One region of the Yinghuangia aomiensis genome, then DNA from elsewhere that is predicted to be linked to it. Evidence: riboswitches for the same ligand, from Rfam matches in the RefSeq annotation. Region 1 holds a riboswitch; each other region holds the start of a gene.
The links. A riboswitch is a leader RNA that binds a small molecule or an ion and turns the genes downstream of it on or off. The one in region 1 is predicted to bind cyclic di-AMP.
Positions count from the first base shown of each region.

Region 2: another riboswitch for cyclic di-AMP. It lies ahead of ABEA93_RS23750 (transglycosylase family protein); the one in region 1 lies ahead of ABEA93_RS07800 (C40 family peptidase).
Region 3: another riboswitch for cyclic di-AMP. It lies ahead of ABEA93_RS35500 (NlpC/P60 family protein); the one in region 1 lies ahead of ABEA93_RS07800 (C40 family peptidase).

Region 1 covers NZ_BAABHS010000004.1:337,195-343,916, forward strand. The annotation lists gene ABEA93_RS07795 (gluzincin family metallopeptidase) at 1-427, opposite strand, end outside; gene ABEA93_RS07800 (C40 family peptidase) at 518-1,597, opposite strand; cyclic di-AMP (ydaO/yuaA leader) riboswitch at 1,609-1,766, opposite strand; gene ABEA93_RS07805 (NYN domain-containing protein) at 2,447-3,898, opposite strand; gene ABEA93_RS07810 (hypothetical protein) at 4,300-4,545, opposite strand; gene ABEA93_RS07815 (exonuclease domain-containing protein) at 4,683-5,429, shown strand; gene ABEA93_RS07820 (rhomboid family intramembrane serine protease) at 5,489-6,355, shown strand; gene ABEA93_RS07825 (Lrp/AsnC family transcriptional regulator) at 6,394-6,681, shown strand.
Region 2 covers NZ_BAABHS010000017.1:115,194-121,915, forward strand. The annotation lists gene ABEA93_RS23745 (FAD-binding oxidoreductase) at 69-1,586, shown strand; cyclic di-AMP (ydaO/yuaA leader) riboswitch at 1,946-2,149, shown strand; gene ABEA93_RS23750 (transglycosylase family protein) at 2,153-3,463, shown strand; gene ABEA93_RS23755 (phosphoketolase family protein) at 3,613-5,991, opposite strand; gene ABEA93_RS23760 (acetate/propionate family kinase) at 6,218-6,722, opposite strand, start outside.
Region 3 covers NZ_BAABHS010000039.1:62,272-68,993, forward strand. The annotation lists gene ABEA93_RS35490 (VOC family protein) at 1-534, opposite strand, end outside; gene ABEA93_RS35495 (hypothetical protein) at 888-3,053, shown strand; gene ABEA93_RS35500 (NlpC/P60 family protein) at 3,197-4,120, opposite strand; cyclic di-AMP (ydaO/yuaA leader) riboswitch at 4,126-4,312, opposite strand; gene ABEA93_RS35505 (helix-turn-helix transcriptional regulator) at 4,718-6,722, shown strand, end outside.

The DNA of each region.
Region 1 (6,722 bases):
GGGTCAGTGTGAACACGTCGGGCGCCACGACCTGGTAATCCCACGACGCCAGCGGCACCTGTGCCAGATTGTCGAAGAGGGCCGCCTGGCGGTCCCGGAACGGTGTGGCGCGCGGATCGACCGTGGCCAGGAACGCGGCGCGGTCGTGCGCGCGTATCGCGGCGGCCCGGCGGTCGAGCAGATGCCCGACGTCGTTCCGGCGGGCGTCGGCCCGTTCCTCCTGCCCGGCCGGGTGCCCCGCACCGCGGGCTTCGGCCTGGGCCGACACGCTCGGCGCGGCCGGCGCGGCGGGCGGGTGAGCCGTTCCGCGGCCCGGGCCCATGCCGACGAGTCCCAGGGTGACGCCTATCAGGATCGCGGCGGTCACCGCCACGAGTACCAGGAGCCACCGCGGGATTCGTCGCAGCCACAGGCTCCGGTCGTCCACGGACCGATCGTACGAGACCAACGGGGGCCGCACCTGCCGAGTCCGGCGGACGAGGGAACGGCCGACCGGCGAACCGGTCGGCCGCACGGGTCAGGAGGGGCGGACGATCTTGGTGATCTGCATCGAGTCCCACGGCGCGACGCGCACGTTGGTGCCCGGCTTCGGCGCGTGGATGATCTGCCCGTTGCCGATGTAGATCGCGACGTGCGAGTAGCCGCTGTAGTAGATGATCAGGTCGCCCGGCTGCACCTGGCTCTTCGGGATGTTCGGGCCGATCCCGGCCTGGCCCTGCGAGGTGCGCGGCAGCGAGACGCCGGCCTGGCGCCAGGCCCAGCCGGTGAGGCCCGAGCAGTCGAAGGAACTGGGGCCGGTGGCGCCGTACACGTACGGCTTGCCGAGCTGCGCCCGGGCTGCGGCGATCGCCGCGCCGGCCCGGCCGCTGACCGCCGGGATGTCGACCGGCGGCGTCTCCTTCTGCGTCGCCTTGGCCGTCGGCGTGCTCGGTGAGCGGGAGTCGTCGCGCGACGCGCGGGCGTCGTCGCCGTGGCCGTCGTCCGCGAGCATCGCGGCGCGCTCGGCCTCGCTCAGCGTGTTGAGGAGCTGCTGCGCCTTCTGCAGCTTCTCCTCGACCTCGGACTTCTTGGTCGTGAGGTTCTTGCGGGTCTGCTCCAGCTCGCCGAGCTTCTGCGACGCCTCGCTGCGCTCCTGGTCGAGCGAGCGCTTCTTGGCCTGGATCGCCTGGATCGAGTCGGCCTGGTGCGCGGTGATCTGGTCGAGCTGCGACGCCTTGCGCAGGTAGTCGTCGGGCTTCTCGGACAGCAGCAGCGCGATCGTCGGGTCGATGCCCGCGTTCTTGTACTGCGCGCTGGCGACCGCGCCCATGCTGTCCTGCAGCGAGATGAGGTCCGACTGCTCCTGGGCGATGCGCTCCTGGATCTGCCCGACCTGGCCCTGCAGTTGCTCGGTCTTCTCCTGGAAACCGTTCAGCTCCTCGGTGGCGATCTCCGCCTGGTGCTGAAGGTCGTTGATCTGCGCCTTGACCTGGTCCTTGGACGGTGCCGGGTCGGCGTGGCTCATTCCCGGGGACAGGGCTACCGCGGTCGCGGCGGCGGCGGTGATGACGCCGACGCGCGCTTTGCCAGGTTTCTTGGGCCGTCGGTGGGACGCCACGAGGGGCGGACTCCTTCTTCCGTCGCCGCCTACCGGGTGAGCTGACGGGTTCGGGCCGGAAGCGGGCCCTACAGCGCGGCGGACCGCGCCGATTCACCCCAGGGAACGGTGGTTCCCCGGCTCCGGGTCGGTCCGGAAGAGACCTCGCCGGATTCGGCGGGGGTGTCCGCTGCCCGCCCCGGTCAAGGCGGACGACTCGGCGGTCACCCAGCCCGAGACATTAGTGACTGCGCAAGCCCGTATTCAAATCAATCCGCAAAGTTTTACCGGATCTCCCGGGATTAACTCGGCGAGATCCACGGATGGTGATCACAGGGCGACCATCTGTTCATATTTTCCGGACGCATTCGGGCGTGTTCCGGAAGGCCCGGAAACCCCGGTCCCGGACTCTCCGCGAGCCCCCGAAACACCGTCGGACGTGCGGTTTTCTCGACTGCCGGAGCGTCGTTTCGGGCGGCGGTCCCGGTACCGGAGCGGAGGGCTCAGGCCCGCGTCGGCGAGCACCGCGAGGGCGTCGAGGGATTCTTCGTCAAGGTCGACACACCGGTCGAAACCGGATGTATTTCCGCGCGGCGGGCGCGGGCAGCCGCCGCCGGATTCCGAAGAAACGTGCGAAAAGTCCGACTTTTCCTCGGGCGTGCGAAGAAATGTCGATATAACGCATTCTCCGCACGCCGGTCCGCGGGCACGGCACGTACGGCAGCAGATCCGCATGGTCGGCCACCCCTCCCGTTGCGTTCCGAAAAGCACCTTCCGCACCCACGGTAGGGAGGGTGACCGACACAACGTCACAGGTCGACCACGTTCGGGCGGCAATCCGCGGGCGAAGGGGCGCCCGCGGGGGCGGGGTCAGCCGCGGGCGAGCCGGCGCAGCAGCATCGTCGAGGGCACCGGCCGCGCGCCCGCCCGGCGCACGCCGTCCGCGACCTCGCGGTCGGACGACACCACGACCACCGGGCGGCCCGGCGGCTCGGCGCGGACCAGGCGGCGGATCAATTCGTCCGCCGTCTCGCCGGCCTTGCTGAACCGCACCCGGACGCCGCGCGGCGGGGCGAGCAGCACCGGCGCGTCGAGCTGTGCGCCGTCGAAAACGCAGGTGATCTCGCAGCCGGTCTGCGCGGCGATCACCGCGAGTCCGCCGAGCAGCCGCACCCGCTGCTCGGACAATGCGAGCGAGGGATAACCGGTCTTGGTCACGTTGTAGCCGTCGATGACCAAATGTGCCTGCGGCAATGCAAGAAGTTGATCAAGAAGTGCCGGGTCGTCGCCTTCCAAAGCGCGCTGGGCAATGTCTTTCGTGCCGGATGCCTCGGGCTCGACCGCGTCGACGGTGTCCGCGGGCCGGATGCCGACCGGCGGCAGCGCGAGTTCGCGCCGCAGCCCCTGGGCGGCTTCGAGCACGGTGTCGAGGAGCAGGCGGACCCGGGTGTCCTCCATGCTGCGGCCTTCACGCGCGGCGCGGCGGCTGGCTTCCAGCGCCGACTCGGCCTCGGACACCCGGCCGCGCAGCCGCCGGGCCTCCTTGTCCGCGGCGGCCACCGAGGCCTGGGCTTCGGCGCGCACCGCGTCCAGTTCGGACTTGGCGTGCTTGGCCTCTTTCTCGGCGTGCTTCGCGGCGCCTTGCAGGCCCCGGACTTGGCGGCGCAGCTGCTCGGTCTCCTTGCGGGCCTCGTCGAGTTCGGCGCGGACCTTGTCGTGCTCGGACTTCGTGGAGGCGCGCAGGGCGGCCAGTTCGGATTCCAGACGCGCGACGACGGCGGCCTGTTCGGCGCCGGCCCGGTCGTGTGCGGCCTTCTCGGCGGCTTGGCCGGCGGTGTCGAGCAGGGTGACCCAGCCGGGCGGCCGCAGCAGGTACGCGGCGGCGGCGACGTCGAGCGGGTCGGCGGCGGCCGGGGGCCGCCCGGATTCCAGCGCGGCGGCGAGGTCGGGCAGCGCGCGGCGCAGGCGTTCCGCTATCCGCTGCCGGAAGACGGGGTCGTTCTCGAGCACGCCCGCCAGCGGCGTGGCGGCCAGCTTGGCGCGCCGGCTGGGGGTGAACCGCGCGAACTGCCGCAGCGGGACGGGGATCTCGTCGGGCGGCATGGCCCCGAGTCCGTCCGCGGCCAACGCGATGACCCGCTGCCGGACACCGTCGGGAAGGGGGCCGTGGGGGGCTTCCGCCTCGGAACGCGACCCGCGAGAGCCGTCGGGGCCCGGACCGCCGGAAGCCGTGGCAGCGGACCGGGGCGCCGGGCCACCGCTCTCGGCCGCGTCGGCGGCGCGAGCCGCATCGGGAATCGGGGTGGGCTCCGCACCTTGCACACCGGAACGCCCGTGCCGGGGACCGCGGTCGTGGCCGCCGGCGGCTGCCTCGGCAGCCGCGCGGCCTCCGCTCGCGTGCCCCGGAGCCTCGGCCGACGGCGCGGCGGCATGCGGCGGCCGGGCTGCGCCGTTGGGTGCGGAGTGCATGCCCCCACCGTGGCCCGGCGGGGTGACATCGGCAGCGGGCCAGGGCTCGGCGGAGGGGCGGGCTGTGTAGTCCGCGCGTGTGTCCGACTCGCCCACTGGTCCTCCGGTTGCGTCTCCGCCCGGTCTCCCCGCCCCGGGTCGGCTCGAACGTGCTCCTGATCATGGCGTGCCCGCCATCGCGGGCGGACACGCCTCCCCGTGCCGATGCCGAACCGATGCACAAGCCGGAGCGCCCGGCACCGGTCCGGTCGGGATCAGCTCTTCTCGTCGGTTCCCGGCCGCGGGACCAGCTGCACGGAGTCGGTGGCGTTGCACCACCGGCAGCGCACCGACTCGATCGTGTCCTCGAGCACCTCGCGCTCGTCGACCCGGGGCTCACCCGCGAGGTCGAGGTGGACGAATTCCACCGCCCGGGTCGTCCGGGTCACGTCGAACCTCGTCAGGTTGCCGCACAGCGAGCAGCGCCACCGGGTCGCCTCGGTGGGGGCCGGGACCGACATGCACGTTCCTCTCAGATCTGAATCGGGTCTGATCCCAATCGGGGTCTCGCACACCATCATCCCGCGCGGCCGGACCGGCGCGCCGTCCGGGAGGGGTGCCTGCGCCCGTGTCAGGGCGGATCCGTACCGTCCGAGGCATGAGCAGCCAGGTGCCCGACCCCTTCGTGCCGCAGTCCGTGTCGCTGCCCGGGTCGCGTGATGCGGCGCCGCCGTGGTCCGGCGGGCCCGCGCGGGACGTTACCGTTCCGGCGCGCCCGGCGCGAAAAACGTCCGCCGGGTGGGATCCCGACGCGCCCCTCGAACGCCAGGTGTTCGTGGTGGTGGACCTGGAGACGACGGGGCTGGACCCGGAGTCGGACCGGATCACCGAGATCGCCGCGGTGCGGCTGCGCGGCGGGGACGTGCTGGCCGAGTTCGCGACGCTGGTCGCGCCGGGTGTGCCGGTCCCGGCGTTCATCACGTCGCTGACCGGGATATCGGACGCGATGGTCACCGGGGCCCCGCCGCTGAAGCACGTGCTGCCCGCGTTCCGGGAGTTCGCCCGTGACGCGGTGCTGGTCGCCCACAACGCGCCGTTCGACGTGGGCTTCCTGAGGGCGGCCTGCGCGTCGTGCGGGGAGCCGTGGCCGCATCTGGTCGTGGTGGACACCCTGGAGCTGGCCCGCACGCTGGTGTCGCGCGGCGAAGTGGGCAGCTACAAACTCGGCACGCTGGCACGCCTCTTCGAGGCTCCGGCGCCCGCCGACCACCGGGCAATAGGCGACGCTCGCGCGACGGCGCACATCCTGCGGGCGCTGATCGACCGGTTGCGGCGCGCGGGCGTGCACGATCTTTCGGGTCTGCTCCAATGCACCGGCCATCCGGGTGAACCTGGCCTGGTCTGAGCCCCTTCCCCCGCCGGGGCATAACAGGGCAATACCTATCAATACCTGACGATAGGCTCATGCTCATCCCCGTGCACGACCAGCTTCCGGCCCGCCGGACCCCGGTGGTCACCTACGCGCTGATCGCACTGAACGCCCTGATCTTCCTCATGAGCCCGCTGTCCGGGTTCGGCGGCGCCCGGTTCGGCAGCCCCGAGGCGCAGGTGTGTGCGGAGAGCCGCTACTACTACGAGTACGGCGCGGTGCCGAGCGAACTCGTCGGCGACGGCCGCATCGTCGCCCCGCCCGCGACCGTCCCCACCGACCACGGCCCGATCACCTGCCGGGACCGCGCGGATCCGGACAAGATCCCCGCACTGACGGTGCTGTTCGCGATGTTCATGCACGGCGGCTGGGTGCACCTCATCGGCAACATGCTCTATCTCTACGTCTTCGGCAACAACGTCGAAGACCGGATGGGGCGCGCGCACTTCGCGATCTTCTTTTTGGTGGCCGGATATCTCGCCACCTACGGCTTCGCGTTACTCAATCCCGGCTCGCACCAGCCGCTGGTGGGCGCGTCCGGCGCGGTGTCCGCGGTGCTCGGCGCCTACCTCTATCTCTATCCGAAGGCGCGCGTGACGAGCCTGGTGCCGCTGCTCCTCTTCCTTCCGCTGCGGTTCCCGGCGTGGCTCGTGCTGGGCTTCTACTTCGTGCTGCAGTGGCTGTACTTCCGGGGCATCGGTGTCAACGGCGAAGCCAACGTCGCCTATGCCGCGCACCTGGTCGGCTTCGCCGCGGGCTTCTGCTACGCGTGGGCGCTGTACCACCGCGACCGGCACCCCGACCGCGGCAAACGCGTCCCGGTCGTGCACGAAAGCTCGTTCGCGGGGGCGCCCACCCTGCCTGCCGCGCCGGTCATCCAGCCGGGTGATCCGCCCCGGTAGGCTCGTACTCCCGTTCCGTCCCACGAGAGGCCGCCGCTGTGATCACCGCGATCGTGCACGTCAAGGCAGGCGTCGACCGCATTCCGGAGATCGCCGAGGCGATCGCCGCGATCGACGGCGTCAGTGAGGTGTACTCGGTGACCGGCGAGTTCGACCTGGTCGCCATGGTGCGGGTGCGCGAGCACGACGAACTGGCGGACGTCATCCCGGGGCGCCTGAACAAGGTGCCGGGCGTCGTGCACACCGAAACGCACATCGCGTTCCGCACCTACTCCAAGCACGACCTGGAAGCGGCCTTCGCCATCGGCCTCGACGACGGCTTCTAGACCGACCGGCCCAACCCGGCCTACCGGCCCGGCGGCCCGGC
Region 2 (6,722 bases), on a different contig from region 1:
GGCGGCCAGAATGACGAAACCTCGTGGTTGGCACGTGGTGGGCGCGGATCGCCGGGAGCTGTGAGCGCATGACGATCGATCGACGCGGTTTCCTGACCGCCCTCGGGCTCGGCGGCGCGATGGTCGTCACCGGCGCGGCCGGTGCGGCGGCCACCGGCACGCCGTCGGTGCGGAGCATCCCCGGCCGTCGCGTCCCCGGCGCTCCGGTCGAACCGCCGGACTGGTCCGCGCTGAAGGCGCGGCTGGACGGGCGTCTGCTGCTGCCGGAGGACCAGGGCTATGCCGTGGCGCGGCTCGGCTTCAACGAGCTGTACGACACCCAGTACCCGGCCGCTGTCGCGCAGTGCACCTCCGCCGAGGACGTGCAGATCTGCCTCGACGCGGCCCGCGGCCACGGCGTCCCGATCGCGGCCCGCAGCGGCGGCCACAGCTATCTCGGGTACAGCGTGCCGAACGACGGCCTGGTCATGGACCTGCGGCCGATGGCGCAGGTCCGCGTGCTCGACGACGGCACCGCGCAGGTCGGCGCGGGCGCACGGCTGATCGAGGTCTACGCCGCGCTCGCGGAGGCCGGGCGCCTGCTGCCCGCCGGGTCCTGTCCGACGGTGGGCGTCGGCGGCCTCACCCTGGGCGGCGGCGTGGGCGTGCTGGCCCGCAAGTACGGCCTGACCTGCGACCGCCTGGTCGCGGCCGAGGTGGTCACCGCCGATTCCTGCGTGCTCACCGCATCGGAGTGCTCCGAGCCCGACCTGTACTGGGCGCTCCGCGGCGGAGGCGGCGGCAACTTCGGGGTGGTGACGCAGTTCACCTTCCGGACCGAGCCCGCTCCCCCGCTCACCGTCTTCTCGCTGCACTTCCCGCCCGGCTCGACGCCGTCGGTGGTCGGCGCGTGGCAGGAGTGGATCGCGGACGCCCGGCCGGAGCTGTGGTCGAACTGCGTGGTCTCCGGCGGCACGCCCCCGACCTGCCGGGTGGGCGGCTGCTACGTCGGGCCGCAGAGCGAACTGGACCCGCTGCTGGACCGGCTGGTGGCCGCCGCCGGCACGCCGCCGACGTCGCGCTCGGTGCAGGCCAAGACCTATCTCGACGCGATGAAGTACATGGCGGGCTGCGCGAACGACACCATCGAGCAGTGCCATCTGCAGTCCGAGGGCGGCGTACTGACCCGGGCCGCCTTCGTCGCGGTCTCCCGGGTGCTCCCCCGCGCCCTGGACCCGCAGCGGATGGTGCAGCTGATGGACGGGCGGACCGGGATCGACCTGCTGCTGGACTCGATGGGCGGCGCCGTCGCGCAGCTCGCCCCCGACGCCACCGCTTTCCCGCACCGCTCCGCGCTCGCCACCGCTCAGGTCTACGTCGGCACCACCCCTGGCGGCCAGGAAGAGGCGACCGAGGCGGTGGACGCGATCCGGGACGGGCTGGCCGCGCTGGGCGCGACAGGCGCGTACGTCAACTACATCGACGCGAGTCTCCCGGACTGGGGCACCGCCTACTACGGCCGGAATCTGCCGCGGCTGAAGCAGGTGGCGCGGCACTACGACCCGGACCAGGTGTTCGCCTTCCCCCAGTCGGTGGCACGTGCTTGACCCCCGCTCGGCGCTTCGCCGAGCAGCATGTGCAGGGCCTGTCATGCCCGGATGAACCGTGGGAAAACATCCGATTTGGGCTCTTTGCTACCTCTTTACCCTTTGATCCTGTGTGACCGTCCACGTGCCCTGTGTCGCGCTCCCGAACAGCCGATACAGGGCCCGTCGCCGTGCGTGAGAATTTCCGCACGCTGCGGAGGGCCCGTGTCGCCCTCCGTGAGATATTCCGTATTCCCGAAATTTCTCGGATTGCCTTCGACGACAAGGCATTTGGGTATTCAGCGAAGCGTCGTTTAGCTTCGTCCTCGTCGGTGCAACGCCGACCCCACTCGCCGGAACGCCGAATTCTGCCGCCGGCCGGGCTGGGACCGCTGAGTAAGCGATGACGGCAGAAGCGGGGGAACCAGGTGAAATCCGCCGGACCGGCGGTGCGCTGCGGCGCGCCCGGGACGGCTTGGGGTGAAGCCATGCCTCGAACGCCCTGAACAGGGCCATCGAAGGCTGGCCGGGCAACTCCAGCCCGAATCCGACAGCTCACCTCGCAGGCGTGGGAGAGGAACTACTTCATGCTGTCTGCGACCCGCAAGCGCCTTACGTCCAAGTCCCGTTTCGCCATCGCCGCCGCCGGTGTCACCGGCGCCGCGATCGCCGCGCCGATGATCGGCGCCACCAGCGCCTCCGCCGCACCGGTGAGCACGTGGGACAAGGTCGCGGCGTGCGAGTCGACCAACAACTGGTCGATCAACACCGGCAACGGTTTCTACGGTGGCCTCCAGTTCACCAACTCCACGTGGCAGGAGTTCGGCGGCACGCAGTTCGCGCCGCGCGCCGACCTGGCCACCAAGGACCAGCAGATCGCGATCGCCGAGAAGGTGCTCGCCAGCCAGGGCCCCGGCGCCTGGCCGGTCTGCTCCGTCAAGGCGGGCCTGACCAAGAACAGCGGCACCCCGTCGCTCGACACCGGCTCCTCGGCGTCGGCTGCCAAGACCACCCAGCAGGCCGCCCCGAAGGCTGCCGCCAACTCGGCCTCCAACTCGGGCAGCTCGCAGCTGAGCGAGGACCGCGCGTCGCGTTCCGAGGCCCGTCCGCAGGCGTCCGCGCCGGCCGCGACGACCACCGCCGCCACGTACTCCGTGGTCTCCGGTGACACGCTGTCGAAGATCGCCGCCTCCCAGCACGTCTCCGGCGGCTGGCAGAAGCTCTACCAGGACAACCGCAGCGTCATCGGCGGCAACCCGAACCTGATCAAGATCGGTCAGAAGCTGAGCGTGTCGGGCAAGACCGCCGCGGCGAAGCTCACCGAGGACACCAAGGCCACGGCCTCGACGTCCACCACCTCGTCCTCCTCGTCCTCCTCCTCGTCGGCGTCGAAGCTGACCGAGGACAAGGGTTCGAGCAGCTCGACCGTCAAGTCGCAGAGCAGCAGCACCGCGAAGTCCTCGGACAGCAGCAGCTCCTCCTCGACCGCGTCGTCGACCGGCTACGTCCGCCCGGTCCCGGGCGCCCCGCACGGCTCCTACGGCAACTCGGGCTCGCTGTGGTCGCACGGCCACACCGGTGAGGACTTCACCGCCGCCTCCGGCACCTCGGTCAAGGCCGTCACCTCCGGCACCATCGTGTCCGCCGGCTGGGGCGGCGCCTACGGCAACGAGGTCGTCATCAAGCACGCCGACGGCAAGTACACCCAGTACGGCCACCTCTCCTCGATCTCCGTCTCGGTCGGCCAGAAGGTCTCCACCGGCCAGCAGATCGGCCTCTCCGGCTCCACCGGCAACTCCACCGGCCCGCACCTCCACTTCGAGGTCCGCACCGGCCCCAACTACGGCTCCGACATCAACCCGATCACCTACCTCCGCGCCCACGGCGTGAACGTCTGATCGGACGACAGCGCGGCGGGCGACCGTTCCCGGGTGGGGCCGGGGCAGCCACCTGATGCCGCGTGAGCAGGACAACCGGAAGGCCCGGCTGGAACTCCAGCCGGGCCTTCCGGCGTTCGCGCGTTTGCGCGCGGTTGCCGACCGGGGCCTCAATGACCCGTCGGCCACGTCCAGTCGCGTACCTCCGGCAGGTCTTCGCCGTGCACGCGGATCCAGGCGTGGTGCCGGGCCCGCATGTCCAGCATCTGCTGGCGCAGCGCGGCGGCGTTGCGGCCGAGGGACGGCACCCGGTCGATGACGTCGACGACGCGCTGGTAGCGGTCCATGTCGTTGAGGACGACCATGTCGAACGGCGTCGTCGTACTGCCGAACTCCTTGTAGCCGCGCACGTGGAGCTGGTCGTGGTTGGCGCGCCGGTAGGCGAGGCGGTGGATCAGCCACGGGTAGCCGTGGTAGGCGAAGATCACCGGCACGTCGGTGCCGAACAGCGCGTCGTAGTCGGCGTCCGGCATGCCGTGCGGGTGTTCCTCGTGCGGCAGCAGCCGCATCAGGTCGACGACGTTGACCACGCGCACCCGCAGTTCCGGCAGGTGGCGGCGCAGCAGGTCGGCCGCGGCCAGGGTCTCCAGGGTCGGCACGTCGCCCGCGCACGCGAGGACGACGTCCGGCGTGCCCGCGTCGTTGGAGGCGAACTCCCAGATCCCGGCACCGCGGGCGCAGTGCAGGACGGCGGCGTCCGGGTCGAGCCAGTCGGGTGACGGCTGCTTGCCGGAGACGACGACGTTGACCAGGCCGCGGCTGCGCAGCACGTGGTCGCTGACGGCGAGGAGGGTGTTGGCGTCCGGCGGCAGGTAGACGCGCACGACTTCGGGGCGTTTGTTGACGACGTGGTCGACGAAGCCGGGGTCCTGGTGCGAGAAGCCGTTGTTGTCCTGGCGCCAGACGTGCGAAGTCAGCAGGTAGTTGAGGGACGCGATCGGCGGCCGCCAGCCCAGCTTGGCGGATTCGTGGAGCCATTTGGCGTGCTGGTTGAACATCGACGAGACGATGTGGGTGAACGCCTCGTAGGTCGAGAACACGCCGTGGCGGCCGGTGAGGAGGTAGCCCTCCAGCCAGCCCTGGCAGGTGTGTTCGGACAGGATCTCCATGACCCGGCCGCCGGCCGCGAGGTGGGTGTCGACGTCCAGGAAGGGGCCTTGCCAGGCCTTCGCGGTGGCTTCGTACACCGCGCCGAGGCGGTTCGACTCGGTCTCGTCGGGCCCGAACACCCGGAAGTCGCGGCGGGCGGCGCTCGCCGCGGTGACGTCGCGCAGCCAGGCGCCGAGCGCCCTCGTCGGTTCGGACATCGTGCCGCCGGGCTCGGGGACCTTGACGGCGTAGTCGCGGATGTCGGGCAGCGGCAGGGCGCGCAGCAGGGTGCCGCCGTTGGCGTGCGGGACGGCGCCGAGCCGGGCGTCGCCGCGGGGGACGTTCGCCAGGACGGCGGCGGCCGGCTGCCCGTCGGCGGTGAACAGTTCGTCCGGGCGGTAGGAGCGCAGCCAGGAGTCCAACTGGGCGAGGTGGTCCGGGTTTTCGCGGACCGCGGGGAGCGGGACCTGGTGGGACCGCCAGGTTCCTTCGACCGGGAGGCCGTCGACTTCGCGGGGGCCCGTCCAGCCTTTCGGGGTGCGCAGCACGATCATCGGCCAGCGCGGGCGTCCGACGGTTTTGCCGGAGCGGGCGCCGGCCTGGATCGCGGCGATGTCGTCGAGGACGGTGTCGAGGGCGGTGGCCATCGCGACGTGCACGGCGTCCGGCTCGTCGCCTTCGACATAGTGCGGCCGCCATCCGCAGCCGGTCAGGAGGGCGTCGAGTTCCTCCCGGGGTAGGCGGGCGAGCACGCTCGGGTTGGCGATCTTCCAGCCGTTGAGGTGCAGGATGGGCAGCACCGCGCCGTCGCCGACGGGGCTGAGGAACTTGGTGCCGTGCCACGACGTCGCCAGCGGCCCGGTCTCGGCCTCGCCGTCGCCGACCACGCAGGCGACCACGAGGTCCGGGTTGTCGAACGCGGCGCCGAACGCGTGCGAAAGGCTGTAGCCCAGCTCGCCGCCCTCGTGGATGGAGCCGGGCACGACCGGCGCGATGTGGCTGGGCACGCCGCCGGGGAACGAGAACTGCCGGAACAGCCGCCGCATGCCCGCGGTGTCCTGCGGCACGTCCGGATAGCGCTCGGTGTAGGTGCCGTCGAGCCACGCGCCGGCCAGCGCCGCGGGTCCGCCGTGGCCGGGCCCGGTGACGTGCATGATCGTGGTGCCGCGCTCGCGGATCACCCGGTTGAGGTGCGCGTACACGAGGTTGAGGCCGGGCGAGGTGCCCCAATGGCCGAGCAGCCGCGGTTTGACGTGCTCGGGCCGGAGCGGCTCGGTCAGCAGCGGGTTGTCCATCAGGTAGATCTGGCCCACGGCCAGGTAGTTCGCCGCGCGCCACCAGGCGTCGACGGTGTCGAGTCCGCCGGGCTGCGGGCCGGTGGCCGGGACGAGGTCGGTCATGGCTTTCCCCCTCGGAGACCGCGCGGCGCCGACGCCGCACGACATGGCTGTGCGTCGCTGACGACGGTTCCCGTTCGGCGGACCGATAGTCAGGGCCGAACGGCCTGCGGAATCCGGGATTCCGGAAAGTCGGTGGGGTTGTGCGGGGGTTCGCCGGGTTTCGGCGGTGGGCTCGGGTGGGCGTTCGCCGGCTTGTGCAGGTCGGCTCTTCTCGCGTGAGCGTTCGTCAACCGTCACGGGCCAGCAGTTCGCGGGTTTGGCGGGCGACTTCGAAGTCTTCGCGGGCGGTGACGACCACGGTGCGGACGGGCGCGCGGGGTGCCGACACGTCCGCGTCCGCGTGTGCGGCGTCGTTCGCGCCGCTGTCGAGGGCCACGCCGAGGAACTCCAGTCCCGCGCAGGCCGCCGCCCGGATGGGGGCGTCGTGTTCGCCGACGCCGCCGGTGAAGACCACGGCGTCGAGTCCGCGGAGTGCCGCGGCCATGGCGGCGGTTCGGGTGCCGATGCGGTACGCGTACACCCGCCGGGCGAGCGCGGCGGCCTCGTCGCCGTGCTCCGCCGCGTCGCGGATCGCCCGCATGTCGCCGCCGTGGCCGGCCAGCGCGGCCAGCCCCGAGCCGTGCTCCAGCGCCTCGTCCAGCTCGTCGGCCGACACGCCTTGCCTGAGCAGCCACACCAGCATTCCCGGGTCGACGTCGCCCGGCCGGGTCGCCATGACCAGGCCCTCTGCC
Region 3 (6,722 bases), on a different contig from region 1:
CGAGGTCGACACGACCGTGTACGTCATGCCCGGGGCGTCCATCTTCTGCGAGCGCCAGCCGAAGAGGTCGCGGTAGAAACCGAACGCGGCGTCGGGGTCGGGCGTGTGCAGCTCCACCCAGAGCAGCTCGCCGACCTGGCTCGCGGTGTCGAACCCGGCGTGGCTGCCCGCCTGCCAGAGGGCGAACCCGGCGCCTTGCGGGTCGGAGACCTGCGACATGCGGCCGGCGTCCATCACGTCGAACGGCTCGGCGCGTACCGAACCGCCGTGCGACTGCACGTCCTTGGTGACGGCGTCGACGTCGGGTGCGGCGAAGTAGGCGGTCCATGCGGACATCGCGCCCTCGTCCAGACCGCCGATCGCGCCGATGGACCGGTCGTGGTTCTTGAGGAAGCCGTAGCCGCCGGCCTCCGGACCGAAGTCCTCGAACGTCCAGCCGAAGACCTCCCCGTAGAACGAGGCGGCGGCGCGGATGTTCGGACTCCCCAGGTCGATCCAGCAGGGCGAGCCCTTGACGAATGCGGTGCCGAGCATGGCGGTACTCCTTCGCAGCGGCGGGCCGATCCGGGCCTGCGGAGTGCGGGCACGGAGTGAGGCCCTGAACGCGCACAGTTTCGCACCGCGAACCGACAAGGCGGCTGATCGCGGGCAAAGTGTCGCTTATTGTCCACGAACTTTCGTTCGAATGCGGGGGAGTTTGAGGATGGTATCGAACTGGCGTCCGAAGATGACGGGCTGCGCGAGCGGGACGCGTCAAGCGTCTGGGGCTGTGCGTGCTGTCGTTGCGGTGGCGGCAAATGGTTGGTGCGGGCTGGCGTCGCGGGCGGTGTCGGCGGGGCAGTGACCGGGGCGGGTTTCACTCGTTTGCCGGGCATACGCCGTCCGCCGTGGGGGTCGACCTGCCTATGCCCATCCGCAAACCGCCGCCCGTCCTGGCCCTCCGGCCGACCGCCGATCTGCGGGACGCCGAAGCCGTCCTGATAGCCCGGTATCCGCAATTGGTGCGCCTGGCCTACGTCATCCTGCCGCCCGCGCTCGGCCGCCACGGGCGGGTGGTCGCCGCGCACCGGCTTGTCCAGCGGGCGTTGCCGGGCGGGGGGTTGGCGGCGTGGTGGGCTCGTGTGCGGGACGGGCGGGGAGTGCCGGGAAGCCTGCCGGAGCGGGGGCCGGGGCAGCCTGATCGGCGCGACGGGGCGGGGGACTTCCGGCGGGTGAGCGCCGCGCGGGGGGGAGCAGGCGGCGCGGCGGCCACCGCGGACCCCGCCGACGGGTTCGCGTTCGGATGGGTCCGTGCGCGGGTGGTGGCCGCGGCGCTGGCCGAGTCGCGGCGGTCGGAGTGGTGGCCGCGGCCGTTCCCCGGCCGGGGGCCGCGCCGCCCCGGGCTGCCCGGGGTGTGGGGGCTGCGGCTCACTCCGGGACTGGCGGACGAAGACGAACTGCCGTTGCTCAACGCCCTGTCCGACACGGACCCTGCGACCCGCGCGGCGTTCGCGCTGTGCTGCCTCGACGGGCTGGACGCCGACGGCGCCGCGGACGTGCTCGACGACGCGGGCGCGGACGACACCGCGGCGGCACTGGCCGCGGCGGAGCGGATCGCGGCGGATTTCGACGTCGATGCCGAAGTTCTGCTCGCCTCACCGGAGTTCGACCCCTGCCAAGTGCGTGCCTATCCGACCGACTTGCTGCGGCGCAGGCGCCGGGTCCGGGTGACCGCCCTCGCCGCCGCGGCCGCGTGCGTCGCGGCCCTGACGGTGGGTCTGGTCGACGGGGGAGGCGGCAGCGGCGGCGAGGACACCGTCGCGCCCGCGGCTGTCCGGGGATCGGCGGTCGACTACCTGGTCCCCGAGCGGCTGATCCGGGCCGCGCCCGAGGCCTGGGCCGACACCTCCCGGGTCGACTTCACCGCATGGTCCGCCCGCGGCACCCGGATCGCCGATCGCCCGCTGCTCGCCCGCGCCCTCGACGCCTGGCGCGCGGCGGCGGCCCCGGGGACCCGGAACGGACCGCTTCCCGCGCTGGCGCCCGGCACCACCGCGGCGCTGCCTCCCGCCGACCCGCGGCTGCTGTACGCGGGCGACGTGGACAGCGGTGACGGCATCGAGGCCGTCGTGATGCTGTTCGACGGCCAACGCGTCGTGCGCTACGCCGAAACCGCGGACCGCGTCGCGTCCCTGCAGTTCGCCCTCGTGGACGACGCCGACGTCACCACCGCCGCGGCTCTCGTGCTCACCCGGTCGGCCGACCGGGTCCGCTACCTGCTCGCGCCGTGGGTCGCCTCCGCGGGACTCCGCGACCTGCTGCGCCCGGACGGCGAACCCCGGCCGCTGCGGGTCGCCGCGGACGGCGCGACCGAACCCGTCCCCGTGCCGACCACGGGCACGCAAGGCCTGCCCGAGGCGCAGACCGCGTGCCGGTCCTGGCCGGTGCTGCAGCTCCGCTCGTCGGACCGCATCGCCGAACGGCACGCGTTCCTGGTCGGCGACCTGGGCGATCTGAGCCCGGTGCACCTGACGTACAACCCGCTGCCGGGCCCCGACAACCCGGCCCGCGCGCCCCGCGAGGCGCTGAGCCCGGCCGCGCTGACGAGCTGGGCGGCGAACGCGTGCGGGCTGGGGGAGATGCGCGGACGGGGGATCCGCGCGGTCGACGTCTGGGACTTCGCCGAGCAGACCCTCCCCGAGTCGGCGGGCCGCGCGACGTGGGAGTGCGTCCGCGCCGACACGTGGCGGGGCCCCGGCTCCACCGCCGTGGTCTTCCGCGGCCCGGGCAAGGCCGCGCCGGAGCCGCTGAGCCGCGCCGACGACACGGCCCTGTGCAGCCGCTTCGGCCAGCGCATCGTGGCCGGGCGGCGGTGGCAGGCCCCGTCCGGCCAGCGCTATTTCCTGGCCGCGGCAAGCCGCGGGATCACGCACATCGACGCGACAGGCGCACTCAAGGCCTCCGCGGACGGCACGGTGCTCGCCACGCCCTTGCCCGCAGGCGGCGCACCCGGGGCGGTGGACCTGACCGCCAAGGCGCCGGACGGCGAGGCGGTCCGAGGGAGTGCCGGGTAGCGGCGCCGTCTCGCCCGCGTGCGGTTCCCCGACCCCGCCGCCCGTGAGAACCGCCGAAGCCCCGCGCGGGACGACGGCTCGCCCGCTGAGTAAGTGCGAGCCGTCGGACCCCGCGCGGGGCGGTCGGTGGAAGAACCCTCAGATCATGCGGGGCGGGTCGCCCCGGCGATCGGCATGGAGTCGACCGAGGCGATCTTGACCACGGTGCGCGAGTTCGGCGCGTGGATGATCTGGCCGTTGCCGATGTAGATGCCGACGTGGCTGATGCCCGAGTAGTAGAACACCAGGTCGCCCGGCTGCAGGTCCGACGTCGAGACCTTGCGGCCCGCCGCGAACTGGTCGTTGGTGACGCGCGGCAGCGAGACGCCCGCGGCCTTGTACGCGGCCTGGACGAGACCCGAGCAGTCGTACGCGTCCGGGCCCTCGGCGCCGTACACGTACGGCTTGCCGAGCTGCGCCTTGGCGAACGCGATGGCGGTCGCGGCCTTGCTCGACGTCGACGAAGACGACGAGGACGAGGACGAGGACGAGGTGTCCTCGGTCAGCGTCGACGCCTTCGCGGAGCTGCTCTGCGGCTTGGCCGACAGCGTCTTGGTCTGCGCGGTCGCGTCCGACTTCGCGGTGCTCTTCTGGGTGGTGGTCTTCGGCGCGGCCGGAGCCGGGTCCTCGGTCAGCGGGGCGGCCGGGGCCTTGGTCGGCGCGGCGGCGGAGCCGGCGAGCTTGAGGACCTGGCCGATGTCGATCCAGTCCGCGCCCTTGGCGAGCTGGTCGCGGTTCAGCTCGTAGAGGGCCGGCCAGCCACCGTCGATGCGGTGCGCGAAGGCGATCTGGGACAGCGTGTCGCCGCCGACCACGGTGTACGTGGCGGTGGTGTCGGCCGTCGGGGCGGCGGCCGGCGCGGGGGCGGCCGCGGTGTCCTCGACGGACGGCTGCGCCATCGCGGGGACGCTGCGGGGAAGCTCGGGGGCGGCGTGCGCGGCACCGGCGTTGACGACGGGAAGGGCGGCACCGAGGCCGGCGATTCCCGCGGCGGCCAGGACCCGCCGGAGGCTGTGGGCAGACAGCATGAAGTCGTTCCTCTCCTGCCGCCTGCGAGGTGAGCTGTCGGATTCGGGCCGGAGCGGCCCGGCCGTGCGCGTCCTCCGGACCAGGTCCGGAAACGGGCACGGCTTCACCCCAAGCCGCACCCGGCGAGCCGGGTACGGCGCATCACGTTGGTTCCCCCGCTCCCGTCCGGACGTGCTGGGCACCGAGCACCGCGGCCGGGGACGGGATTCGGCGTACCGGCCGGGTGGATTCCGCCTGGGCGGCGAAACCGGTCCCGGACGCTAGCCAGGTCGGACCGGCCGCCACAACTCGGCAAGGCGCCCCGGAGGCGGGATAAAGATCGCGTCAAAACGTCTTGTCGTCAGGTCGACATATCGAAGACCGGGGTGTGACATGCGGATACTGCGGAGCGTGAGCGTGGTGGTCCGGTCACGCAAAATGATCGGAATTCGCCGGAACAGCCCGAGGGGGCGAATCCGTACACGTCCGTTATTGTCCGAATTTGCCTACCCGGGTCGGTCGGCAGGCGCGAAAGAGACCGGCGCCACAGCCGCCCGCCCCGCGGTGTCGTCCCATTTCCGCAGGCCGTCACCCGTGCGTGTCAGGATGTCCGTGTGGTGCCGCAACCCGGATTCCAGACGCCCTTCGTCGGCCGCGGCGCGGAGACCGCCGCCCTCGACGACGTCCTCGCGCGCGCCCGCGCGGGCGACCCCCGCGCACTCCTGCTCGCCGGCGACGCCGGCGTCGGCAAGTCCCGCCTCCTGGCCGAAGCCGCCGCCCGCGCGGCCGCCGACGGCATGACCGTGCTGACCGGGCAGTGCGTCGACCTCGGCGAGGTCGGCCTGCCGTACCTCCCGTTCACCGAGATCCTCCGCACGGTCGCCGCCGACCCGGCCTCCGCCGCGATCCTCGACGAGCACCCCGCGGTGCTGCGCCTGCACGGCGCGGGCGGCTCCGCCTACGACGGCCGCACCGAACCCGGCGTCCGGCTCCGCCTCCTCGACGACATGGCCGCCCTGCTCGCCGACCTCGCCGAGCAGGCCCCGCTGCTCCTCGTCCTCGAGGACCTGCACTGGGCCGACCAGTCCACCCGCGACCTGCTGCGCTTCCTCCTCAGCCGCCTCGCCCCGCAGCGCGCCGGCGAGACCGCGCCGCACCAGCGCATCGCCCTGCTCGTCTCGCTCCGGTCCGACGACCTGCACCGGCGGCATCCGCTGCGCCCGCTGCTCGCCGAACTCGTCCGCCTCCCGGTCGTCGCCCGACTCGACGTGGGGCCGCTCGCCGACGCCGAGGTCGCCGAACTCGTGCGCGGACTCGGCAGCGACCCGCTGCCGGAGGACACCGTCGCGCGGATCGTCGAACGCGCCGAAGGCAACGCCTTCTACGCCGAAGAACTCCGCGCCGCCACCGCCGACGACGCCGGTGTCCCGGCCGGGCTCGCCGAGGTGCTGCTGGTCCGCATCGAGCAGATGCCGGCGACCGCGCAGCGCGTCCTGCGGACCGCCGCGGTCGCCGGGCGGAGCGTCGAGCACGGTCTGCTGCGCGACGCCGTCGAACTGCCCGACGACGACCTCGACGCCGCGCTGCGCGAGGCCGTCGGCCGGCACTTGCTGGTGTCCGGCGACGACGGCAGCTACTCGTTCCGGCACGCGCTGACCCGGGAGGCCGCGTACGGCGACCTGCTTCCCGGCGAACGCGTCCGCCTGCACGCGGTGTTCGCGCGCCTCCTCGGCTCCCTCGAGCGCCGCGGCGGCAGCGCCGCCGAACGCGCCCACCACCACACCGCCAGCCACGACCTGCCCGGCGCGCTCACCGCATCCCTCGAAGCCGCGGGCCACGCCGCCGTCGTCGGCGCGCCCGCCGAGGAACTCCGGCACGTCGAAGCCGCACTGGAACTGTGGGACGCCGTCCCCGACGCCGCGGAACTGACCGGCACCGACGACATCGCGCTCACCCTGCGCGCCTCCGCCGCGGCCGTCCGCATGGGCGAGGCACACCGCGCCGTGCACCTCGCGCGCGCCGCCCTCGACCGGGTCGGCTCGCACGGCGACACGCTGGTCGCCGCGAAGGTCCGCTACACGCTCGCGTCCAGCCTGATGAACGTGGACAGCCTGCACTCCGCCTTCGAGTTCAGCCGCGAAGCGCTCGCGCTGATCCCCGAGGAACCGCCGTCGCTCACCTGGGCGTGGGCGGCCGCCACACACGTCCAGGCCGCCTGGTACATCCGCCGGATCGACGTCGTCCGCGACGTCGGCAAGCGCGCCCTCGCAGCCGCCGAAAAGCTGGGCGCGGACGCCGTGCAAGCCGACGTCCTGATCAGCACGCTGGCCACCCACGAAGCCAACCGGCAGACCTCCGAAGGCCGCGAAATCCTCTACCGAGCCCGGGACTTGGCGCGGCGCGCGGGCGACACGGCGATCGAGCTGCGCGCCATGTACGGCCTGGCCCTCGGCTGCTTCGAAGCCGGCCTCGTCGAGGAATCCCTCGCCTGGACCGACGAAGGCCTCGACCTGGCCCGCCGCACCGCACAGACGTCGTCGCCGTACTCCCTCCACCTGCGCTACGTCCGCGCCCTTGCGCTCTACACCCTGGGACGCTGGGACGAGGCCCTCAAAGCCGCCG